DNA from 3 places in the Cytobacillus sp. FSL W8-0315 genome. Region 3 is predicted to be linked to each of the others. Evidence: a T-box and tRNA genes for the amino acid it is inferred to sense, from the RefSeq annotation. Region 3 holds a T-box; the other regions hold tRNA genes.
What was found. A T-box is a leader RNA that pairs with one kind of tRNA and senses whether it is charged. The one in region 3 lies ahead of tyrS (tyrosine--tRNA ligase), so its partner is inferred to be a tRNA-Tyr.
Positions count from the first base shown of each region.

Region 1: it encodes a tRNA-Tyr, which carries the amino acid that the T-box ahead of tyrS (tyrosine--tRNA ligase) is inferred to sense. The anticodon was not compared.
Region 2: it encodes a tRNA-Tyr, which carries the amino acid that the T-box ahead of tyrS (tyrosine--tRNA ligase) is inferred to sense. The anticodon was not compared.

Region 1 is NZ_JBBOOC010000003.1:313,105-316,356, forward strand. Features, by position in the region: rRNA gene MKY20_RS27335 (23S ribosomal RNA) at 1-471, shown strand, start outside; rRNA gene rrf (5S ribosomal RNA) at 658-774, shown strand; tRNA gene MKY20_RS27345 (tRNA-Asn) at 795-869, shown strand; tRNA gene MKY20_RS27350 (tRNA-Ser) at 873-963, shown strand; tRNA gene MKY20_RS27355 (tRNA-Glu) at 980-1,054, shown strand; tRNA gene MKY20_RS27360 (tRNA-Val) at 1,059-1,134, shown strand; tRNA gene MKY20_RS27365 (tRNA-Met) at 1,144-1,217, shown strand; tRNA gene MKY20_RS27370 (tRNA-Asp) at 1,221-1,297, shown strand; tRNA gene MKY20_RS27375 (tRNA-Phe) at 1,321-1,393, shown strand; tRNA gene MKY20_RS27380 (tRNA-Thr) at 1,412-1,487, shown strand; tRNA gene MKY20_RS27385 (tRNA-Tyr) at 1,505-1,588, shown strand; tRNA gene MKY20_RS27390 (tRNA-Trp) at 1,596-1,669, shown strand; tRNA gene MKY20_RS27395 (tRNA-His) at 1,681-1,756, shown strand; tRNA gene MKY20_RS27400 (tRNA-Gln) at 1,815-1,889, shown strand; tRNA gene MKY20_RS27405 (tRNA-Gly) at 1,894-1,968, shown strand; tRNA gene MKY20_RS27410 (tRNA-Cys) at 1,987-2,060, shown strand; tRNA gene MKY20_RS27415 (tRNA-Leu) at 2,089-2,177, shown strand; tRNA gene MKY20_RS27420 (tRNA-Leu) at 2,201-2,282, shown strand; gene MKY20_RS27425 (nuclease-related domain-containing protein) at 3,004-3,252, opposite strand, start outside.
Region 2 is NZ_JBBOOC010000001.1:544,931-548,182, reverse strand. Features, by position in the region: rRNA gene MKY20_RS03015 (23S ribosomal RNA) at 1-514, shown strand, start outside; rRNA gene rrf (5S ribosomal RNA) at 767-883, shown strand; tRNA gene MKY20_RS03005 (tRNA-Asn) at 903-977, shown strand; tRNA gene MKY20_RS03000 (tRNA-Thr) at 1,013-1,085, shown strand; tRNA gene MKY20_RS02995 (tRNA-Glu) at 1,113-1,187, shown strand; tRNA gene MKY20_RS02990 (tRNA-Val) at 1,192-1,267, shown strand; tRNA gene MKY20_RS02985 (tRNA-Thr) at 1,273-1,348, shown strand; tRNA gene MKY20_RS02980 (tRNA-Tyr) at 1,365-1,448, shown strand; tRNA gene MKY20_RS02975 (tRNA-Gln) at 1,514-1,588, shown strand; tRNA gene MKY20_RS02970 (tRNA-Lys) at 1,743-1,815, shown strand; tRNA gene MKY20_RS02965 (tRNA-Gly) at 1,884-1,958, shown strand; tRNA gene MKY20_RS02960 (tRNA-Ala) at 1,966-2,041, shown strand; gene rocF (arginase) at 2,257-3,162, shown strand; gene MKY20_RS02950 (aspartyl-phosphate phosphatase Spo0E family protein) at 3,204-3,252, opposite strand, start outside.
Region 3 is NZ_JBBOOC010000003.1:79,977-83,228, forward strand. Features, by position in the region: gene MKY20_RS26185 (hypothetical protein) at 1-155, shown strand, start outside; gene map (type I methionyl aminopeptidase) at 214-954, shown strand; T-box leader at 1,088-1,295, shown strand; gene tyrS (tyrosine--tRNA ligase) at 1,344-2,600, shown strand; gene MKY20_RS26200 (zinc-binding dehydrogenase) at 2,679-3,252, shown strand, end outside.

The DNA.
Region 1 (3,252 bases), 230 kb from region 3:
ATAAAAGCTACCCCGGGGATAACAGGCTTATCTCCCCCAAGAGTCCACATCGACGGGGAGGTTTGGCACCTCGATGTCGGCTCATCGCATCCTGGGGCTGTAGTCGGTCCCAAGGGTTGGGCTGTTCGCCCATTAAAGCGGTACGCGAGCTGGGTTCAGAACGTCGTGAGACAGTTCGGTCCCTATCCGTCGTGGGCGCAGGAAATTTGAGAGGAGCTGTCCTTAGTACGAGAGGACCGGGATGGACGCACCGCTGGTGTACCAGTTGTCTTGCCAAAGGCATCGCTGGGTAGCTATGTGCGGAAGGGATAAGTGCTGAAAGCATCTAAGCATGAAGCCCCCCTCGAGATGAGATTTCCCATAGCGTCAAGCTAGTAAGATCCCTGAAAGATGATCAGGTTGATAGGTCAGAGGTGGAAGCGTGGCGACATGTGGAGCTGACTGATACTAATCGATCGAGGACTTAACCAAAACGAAAAGCGGAGGCGACTGTTCAACTTCGAGAGAAGTTAGGAGCCGAAGCTAGACAAGTTATTGGTGAATACTCGGCAAATTCTTCTTCATACATTATCTAGTTTTGAGGGAACGAAAAATAGTAAATTTCCTCTTGAAAAATGATAAAAAGACGGTATAATAATACTTGTCTTTGAAAAATAGTCTGGTGGCGATAGCGAGAAGGTCACACCCGTTCCCATACCGAACACGGAAGTTAAGCTTCTCAGCGCCAATGGTAGTTAGGGGCTGTCCCCTTGTGAGAGTAGGACGCTGCCGGGCTGTTTTACAAATATCACTATTCCGCAGTAGCTCAGTGGTAGAGCATTCGGCTGTTAACCGAACGGTCGTAGGTTCGAATCCTACCTGCGGAGCCAAATGGAGAGCTGTCCGAGTGGCCGAAGGAGCACGATTGGAAATCGTGTATACGCTAACCGCGTATCAAGGGTTCAAATCCCTTGCTCTCCGCCATTATTAATTCTATATTGGCCCCTTGGTCAAGCGGTTAAGACACCGCCCTTTCACGGCGGTAACACGGGTTCGAATCCCGTAGGGGTCACCATAATGGAGGATTAGCTCAGCTGGGAGAGCATCTGCCTTACAAGCAGAGGGTCGGCGGTTCGATCCCGTCATCCTCCACCATATTATTGTCGCGGGGTGGAGCAGTCCGGTAGCTCGTCGGGCTCATAACCCGAAGGTCGCAGGTTCAAATCCTGCCCCCGCAATTTGGTCCGGTAGTTCAGTTGGTTAGAATGCCTGCCTGTCACGCAGGAGGTCGCGGGTTCGAGTCCCGTCCGGACCGCCATTTTTACAATATTAATAATATTTGGCTCAGTAGCTCAGTCGGTAGAGCAAAGGACTGAAAATCCTTGTGTCGGCGGTTCGATTCCGTCCTGAGCCACCTTTACTGAATTGATTTGCCGGTGTAGCTCAATTGGTAGAGCAACTGACTTGTAATCAGTAGGTTGGGGGTTCAAGTCCTCTCGCCGGCACCATTTTTTTATGTTAATATGGAGGGGTAGCGAAGTGGCTAAACGCGGCGGACTGTAAATCCGCTCCTTCGGGTTCGGCAGTTCGAATCTGCCCCCCTCCACCATTTATATAGGGGTATAGTTTAATGGTAAAACGAAGGTCTCCAAAACCTTTGATGTGGGTTCGATTCCTACTACCCCTGCCAATTTTATAATGGCGGCTGTGGCGAAGTGGTTAACGCATCGGATTGTGGCTCCGACACTCGTGGGTTCGATTCCCATCAGTCGCCCCATAATTTTAAAGTAACAGTACGAGTATAACTCTCATATAAATGTAATATGAACGATCAATGGGCTATAGCCAAGCGGTAAGGCACCGGACTTTGACTCCGTCACTCGCAGGTTCGAATCCTGCTAGCCCAGCCATTTTGCGGAAGTAGTTCAGTGGTAGAACATCACCTTGCCAAGGTGGGGGTCGCGGGTTCGAATCCCGTCTTCCGCTCCAGAATAAACTTCAATTTATGGCGGCATAGCCAAGTGGTAAGGCAGAGGTCTGCAAAACCTTTACCACCGGTTCGAATCCGGTTGCCGCCTCCATAATCTAAATCTTGATTCGCTGATATACGCCGGGGTGGCGGAACTGGCAGACGCACAGGACTTAAAATCCTGCGGTAGGTGACTACCGTACCGGTTCGATTCCGGTCCTCGGCACCACAAGATTTACTACATTTTAATATGCCGGTGTGGCGGAATTGGCAGACGCGCACGACTCAAAATCGTGTTCCTTCTGGAGTGTCGGTTCGACCCCGACCACCGGTATCTAAAAAAAGGTTTCCTAATAGGGAAACCTTTTTTGTTGTTAATTAAAATCTGTGCAAATTTTAAAGCGGAAAGCAAATATCAATGCAGCCCTTCTGCTGATTGTGATGCAAGTTGTTTCAATGCAGGGTTCCGAACGATTCAGAGGGTGGTTTCGAAATGGGGTTCTGAACTGTTCGGAAGTAATTCAAAAGGACATAATTATTGACTTAGCAGGAGGAAAAAAAACGATGTGTCCTAATGTTGTGAATTGAGCGGAACTAATAACTGAAGAGGCGAAAAAGAATCTCTAAATTTCGAAGATGTTATGTGAACGGAACTTATGCACCAAAATAGAGCCAGAAAGATTCGATGACTTTATGTGAACGGAACTAATGAAGCAGAATAGTGCCGTTCAGTTTCAAAGATGTCATGTGAATGGTACTAATGCAAGAGAATAGTGCCGTTCAGTTTCAAAGATGTCACGTGAATGGAACTAATGCAAGTGAATAGTGCCGTTCAGTTTCATGATGTCAAGTGAGCGGAACTAATGCAGCAGAATAAAGCCATTAAGGTTCGATAACCTCAGTGAATGGAACTAATAATTCTGAATAGAGCCCTTCAGTATCGATAGTGTGATCTAAAAGAATCTAATGATGTTTGCTTATTCATGAATCGTGTGAGGATAGCCGAAGGGGACATGCCATACTGTTAAAAATAAACTACTCAACATAATTGTGTTTTATTCAAAGTAAGAAGTCTTGCCATGAATGATATGATTAAAGTTGTTTGATAGGATTTTCCGGATTTTTTTCTTTGAAATAATATCAGAACACCATTCATGCACAATATTGGTTGTTAGCATCATATCGGGAAACATAACTCTAAACTCTTTAACACTTCTAACGATTGCCAATTCGACATCTTCTTTGTATCCGCAATTCTTACATACTAAAGCAGCTCTGTGCAATCGATCCATAAAGTGCTGGCA
Region 2 (3,252 bases), on a different contig from region 3:
TAGTGATCCGGTGGTTCCGCATGGAAGGGCCATCGCTCAACGGATAAAAGCTACCCCGGGGATAACAGGCTTATCTCCCCCAAGAGTCCACATCGACGGGGAGGTTTGGCACCTCGATGTCGGCTCATCGCATCCTGGGGCTGTAGTCGGTCCCAAGGGTTGGGCTGTTCGCCCATTAAAGCGGTACGCGAGCTGGGTTCAGAACGTCGTGAGACAGTTCGGTCCCTATCCGTCGTGGGCGCAGGAAATTTGAGAGGAGCTGTCCTTAGTACGAGAGGACCGGGATGGACGCACCGCTGGTGTACCAGTTGTCTTGCCAAAGGCATCGCTGGGTAGCTATGTGCGGAAGGGATAAGTGCTGAAAGCATCTAAGCATGAAGCCCCCCTCGAGATGAGATTTCCCATAGCGTCAAGCTAGTAAGATCCCTGAAAGATGATCAGGTTGATAGGTCAGAGGTGGAAGCGTGGCGACATGTGGAGCTGACTGATACTAATCGATCGAGGACTTAACCAAAACGAAAAGCGGAGGCGACTGTTCAACTTTGAGAGACGTTGGAGAGCCGGCCATTCAAATCCTGGTTTTGGGATTTGGAGGGACGGATCGAAACGGCCGAGAGGTTAGGAGCCGAAGCTAGACAAGTCATTGGTGAATACTCGGCAAATGCTTCTTCATACATTATCTAGTTTTGAGGGAACGAAAAAATGAAATTTCCTCTTGAAAAAAACATTAAAAGAAAGTATAATCATACTTGTCTTTTGAAAATAGTCTGGTGGCGATGGCGAGAAGGTCACACCCGTTCCCATACCGAACACGGAAGTTAAGCTTCTCAGCGCCGATGGTAGTTAGGGGCTGTCCCCTTGTGAGAGTAGGACGCTGCCGGGCTGTTTACAAATACCACTTTTCCGCAGTAGCTCAGTGGTAGAGCATTCGGCTGTTAACCGAACGGTCGCAGGTTCGAATCCTGCCTGCGGAGCCATTTCCATAAAGCCCTTTTGGGAATTATGAGCTGTTGCTTCCATAGCTCAGCAGGTAGAGCACTTCCATGGTAAGGAAGAGGTCACCGGTTCGAGCCCGGTTGGAAGCTCTTTTAATGTAGACAACTAGAGTACTAGGCCCCTTGGTCAAGCGGTTAAGACACCGCCCTTTCACGGCGGTAACACGGGTTCGAATCCCGTAGGGGTCACCATAATGGAGGATTAGCTCAGCTGGGAGAGCATCTGCCTTACAAGCAGAGGGTCGGCGGTTCGATCCCGTCATCCTCCACCATATTTGCCGGTGTAGCTCAATTGGTAGAGCAACTGACTTGTAATCAGTAGGTTGGGGGTTCAAGTCCTCTCGCCGGCACCATCTTTTTTTTATAGATGGAGGGGTAGCGAAGTGGCTAAACGCGGCGGACTGTAAATCCGCTCCTTCGGGTTCGGCAGTTCGAATCTGCCCCCCTCCACCATTTATTTTTAATAAAAACACAAAAAACTGGACAAGCTATGAATGTCCTTTTTATTTTGTAATTATTGGGCTATAGCCAAGCGGTAAGGCACCGGACTTTGACTCCGTCACTCGCAGGTTCGAATCCTGCTAGCCCAGCCATTTTTGAGCCATTAGCTCAGTCGGTAGAGGATTTTAAAAGATTGCAGCATCGAAGCGTTACATCCTGAATGGCAAGCTTTTAAAATCTGCGACAAAGACCGCAGGGCTTTGAAGCACATCTGCAAATGAAGTTTAGGCATCAGAATTATATTTCGAGCCATTAGCTCAGTCGGTAGAGCATCTGACTTTTAATCAGAGGGTCGAAGGTTCGAGTCCTTCATGGCTCACTTTATAGAAAAACACAGACCTTGGGAATCGAGTCCTGAAGGTCTTACTTGTGAATATAAATATGTTTGCGGAAGTAGTTCAGTGGTAGAACATCACCTTGCCAAGGTGGGGGTCGCGGGTTCGAATCCCGTCTTCCGCTCCAAATAAATGGGGCCTTAGCTCAGCTGGGAGAGCGCCTGCTTTGCACGCAGGAGGTCAGCGGTTCGATCCCGCTAGGCTCCACCATCATACATAATACGACATTCCTTAAACCAGCATGGTTTAGGGATTTTTTATTTTATTTCACAAAACAATAAGTGGCAAAACTTAGAAAGTTACTATGGTATTTTTAGAAGCTTCTTTTTCCGGCAGCCGCATATATATACACGATTTTGTCGAGTTGAGTCATGTGTTTGAAAGCGGTTAAAATATGAGTATGAAGGGAAAGGGAGGACTTTACTATGAAAAGACAGAAATTATCGATAATTGGAATGCCAATGGATCTTGGCCAGATGAGACGCGGTGTGGACATGGGGCCAAGTGCGATCCGATATGCCGGTGTGAATGAGCGATTAAAGTGTTTATTCGAAGAAATCCATGACCAGGGCGATATTGCCATCGGCCGTCCGGAAGTTCAAATCGATCCAAAATCAAATCTTAGAAACTTGGACCTTATTGCTGAAAAAACAGAAAAACTGGGCGAAGAAGTTGATAAAGCAATAGAAAGTGGTTCTTTTCCATTAGTACTGGGCGGGGATCACAGCATCGCAATTGGAACATTGGCCGGTGTTTCGAAGCACTACAAAAATCTTGGGGTAATCTGGTATGATGCCCACGGGGATTTAAATACAGCTGAAACATCACCTTCAGGGAACATACATGGCATGCCTCTTGCGGTAAGCCTGGGAATTGGCCACCCGCTTTTAACCAATGTAGGGGGATATGCTCCAAAGGTTAAGCCAGAGAATATTGTCATTATTGGGGCAAGATCTTTGGATGAAGGAGAGCGGGAGCTTATTAAGGAAAAAGGCATTAAAGTATACACCATGCACGAAATTGACCGGCTTGGGATGACAAAGGTTATGGAGGAGTCTATTACATATTTAAAAGAAAGAAATACAGATGGTGTTCATCTGTCTCTGGATTTAGATGGGCTGGATCCGCATGATGCCCCTGGTGTTGGAACTCCGGTTATTGGAGGCATCAGCTACCGTGAAAGCCACTTGGCCATGGAGATGCTTGCAGAATCGCAGATCATTACATCGGCTGAGTTTGTAGAGGTTAACCCAATCCTGGATGACAAAAACAAAACAGCTACTGTGGCGGTCGCGCTTATGGGTTCACTATTTGGCGAGAAGCTTCTATAAATAATTGAATTAAAAATGAGCAGAACGTAAACAAGTTCTGCTCATTTTTTTGCTGTGAGTGTATAATATTTATTTAGAAGCTGATCGAGT
Region 3 (3,252 bases):
AAATACTGAGCGGTGAAGCAAGAACACCAAGTCGTGCAGAATCTAATAATGATGGAGGACATCTGCTCGAAGCATTGCTGTTTTCCTTAACAGGCCTTATCACTTTCCTGTTGATTATTAGGTTTTTAGCAACAGAAAAGGCGAAATCTTATTAAGCACGCCACATTTAGATTATAATAGAGAAATAACAACTATTGAAAAGGCAGGATTCTTATGATTGTAAAAAATGAAGAAGAATTAGCAAAACTGAAGGAAATCGGCAGAATTGTCGCGGAGATCCGCGATGAGATGATTGAAAAAACTAAGCCAGGTGTAACAACCAAGGAGCTTGATGACTTAGCCGGAGAGCTTTTTGAAAAGCACGGAGCGATTTCAGGCCCTAAAGGAGAATACGATTTTCCAGGCTTCACATGCATAAGCGTGAATGAAGAAGTGGCCCATGGCATTCCTGGAAGCCGGGTGATTAAAGAGGGCGATCTTGTAAATATTGATGTTTCAGGATCAAAAGATGGCTACTTCGCAGACACAGGCCTATCATTTGTCGTTGGTGAAGACGAGAAACTGCAAAAATTATGTGATGCGGCTCAGGAGGCATTCGATGAAGGACTGAAAAAATTAAAGCCGGGCGGCAAGCTGAGCCTTGTCGGAAAGACAGTTCACAAGGTTGCCAAAAACAATGGATTCAACGTTATCATGAATCTGACTGGACACGGTGTCGGCCGCTCCCTTCATGAAAAGCCGGACCATATCCTGAACTATTTTGATCCATGGGATAAACAGCTGTTAAGAGAAGGCATGGTTGTTGCCTTTGAGCCTTTTATCTCAAGCGGTGATGAAGAAGTAAGGGAAATGAGCGACGGCTGGACGTTCGTTACACCTAACAAAAGCCATGTCGCTCAATGTGAACACACCGTTGTCATCACAAAAGAAGGACCGATTATCTTAACGAAATAACCATGGACCAGGGGCATTGCATGTTCCTGGTTTTTATATAGTATTACGGTTGAAAAACCTTCATCTAATATTGCTTGAGAAAAAACACTTGAACAATGTCCTCCATTCCGCTAAAATAATAAAAATTTCAAATTTAAACGTAATGACAGAAACAAGTAGCTGCTTATCTCCCTGTTTTAGAGAGCTGATGCCTGGTGAAAATCAGCACAAAGATAACAGTGAATTACCTTCTTGAACTTTCTCTGTGAACAGGAGTAGCAGGGAACGGCACGGGCCGTTAATCCGCTGAGTGGAAGAGCAATCTTCAAAAAGGGTGGTACCGCGTTAGCCACGTCCCTTTCTTTAGGGGCGTGGTTTTTTGTATTCCGATAATAGAAAGGATGGGGGACATGGGGGATTTTTTTGGAAAATTAACAGCCCAGCAAAAACACGAAACAGAGAGGCAGCTGGAGGTATACCGCAATGGTGTCCAGGATATTCTGCCTGAAGCAGAGCTAAAGAATAAAATAGCCAAGTCCATTTTTCAAAACCAGCCTTTAAAAATTAAGCTGGGGCTTGATCCTTCTGCACCGGATGTCCATATCGGCCATACGGTTGTGCTGAATAAACTAAAGCAGTTCCAGGACAATGGCCATATCATCCAGCTGATTATTGGCGATTTTACCGGAAAAATTGGCGACCCGACAGGCAAATCCGCAGCCCGAAACCAGCTCACCGATGAAGAGGTGAAACGTAATGCCAAAACATACTTCGAGCAATTCAGCAAAGTGCTGGACATGAATAAGGTCGATCTTCACTACAACTCAGCATGGCTTTCGGATCTCCAGCTTGAAGACGTCATCCGCCTGTCTGCCAGCATAACAGTTGCCCGCCTGCTGGAACGCAATGACTTTTCAGAGCGCCTGTCCACAGGCAAACCGATCTCTCTTCATGAATTTTTCTACCCGCTGATGCAGGGATATGACTCGGTTGTACTCGAAAGCGATATCGAGCTTGGCGGGAATGATCAGCACTTCAATGTCCTGATGGGACGCCATCTGCAGGAGCATTTCCAAAAAGAAAAGCAGGTGGTCATCCTGATGCCGCTCCTTGAAGGCCTGGATGGCAAAGAGAAAATGTCCAAATCAAAAAACAATTACATTGGTGTCGATGAAGATCCCAATAATATGTACGGCAAAACCATGTCCATCCCGGATGAGCTGATTCCAAAATACTTCAATCTCGCAACAGATCTGCCAGTAAAAGAAAAACAGCAAATCGCAGAGGGGCTCGAAAACGGCACACTTCATCCGCGTGACGCCAAAATGCTTTTAGGTAAAACAATCGTCCGCATGTACCATGGCACAGGTGAAGCCGATAAAGCCGAACTGCATTTCAAAACTATTTTCCAAAAGGGAGCCATGCCGGATGAGATCCCGGAAGCCGAATGGAAGGGTGAAGGTGAAGTCCTCATTACAGACCTGCTTGCCGGCCTCGGCCTGCTTTCCTCCAAAACGGAAGCCAGAAAAATGATTGCGGGCGGCGGCATCCGTTTAAACGGACAGAAAGTCGGCGATGTTCAGATGCTCGTGAAAATCACAGACGGATTAGTTCTGCAGGCAGGCAAAAGAAAATTTGTGAAACTAAGGCTTAGCAGTGCAAAGTAGGCATATCGCTTTTTCCTCCTGGCACTTTCAAGATATGATAGAATAGACGAAATTTTTAAAGAAAAGCAGGTGAAGGAAATGAAAGCGATCATTCATGAAGGAGTAGCAGGCCGCGCGGGATTATCTTATGGTGAACTGGAAAAGTCCGATCCGGGTAACGGCGAGGTGAGGGTGAAATTAAAAACGGCAGGCTTGAATCATCGTGATTTATTTGTCCTGAACCGCCACAAGCCAGAAGATCCTGCGCTTGTCATCGGTTCAGACGGAGCGGGAGTCATAGACTCAGTCGGAGAAGGCGTTACACACGTGAAGCCAGGTGATGAGGTCATCATCAATCCCGGACTGGGATGGAAGGAAAAGAGCGATGCACCGCCAGCAGGCTTTGAAATCGTCGGCTTGCCGTTTCATGGCACATTCGCCGAATATATCACCATTCCTGCTGAAAACACAGCACCCAAGCCGGCGTATTTAACCTGGGAGGAAGCGGGCGTCCTATCCCTGTCTGCACTAACCGCCTACAGAGCATTGTTCACAAGAGGAAAGCTTCAGTCAGGCATGAAGGTGTTCATTCCAGGGATTGGAGGAGGAGTTGCAACCTTCTTAATGCAATTTGCAAAAGCAGCGGGAGCAACCGTTTACGCAGCTTCCCGTT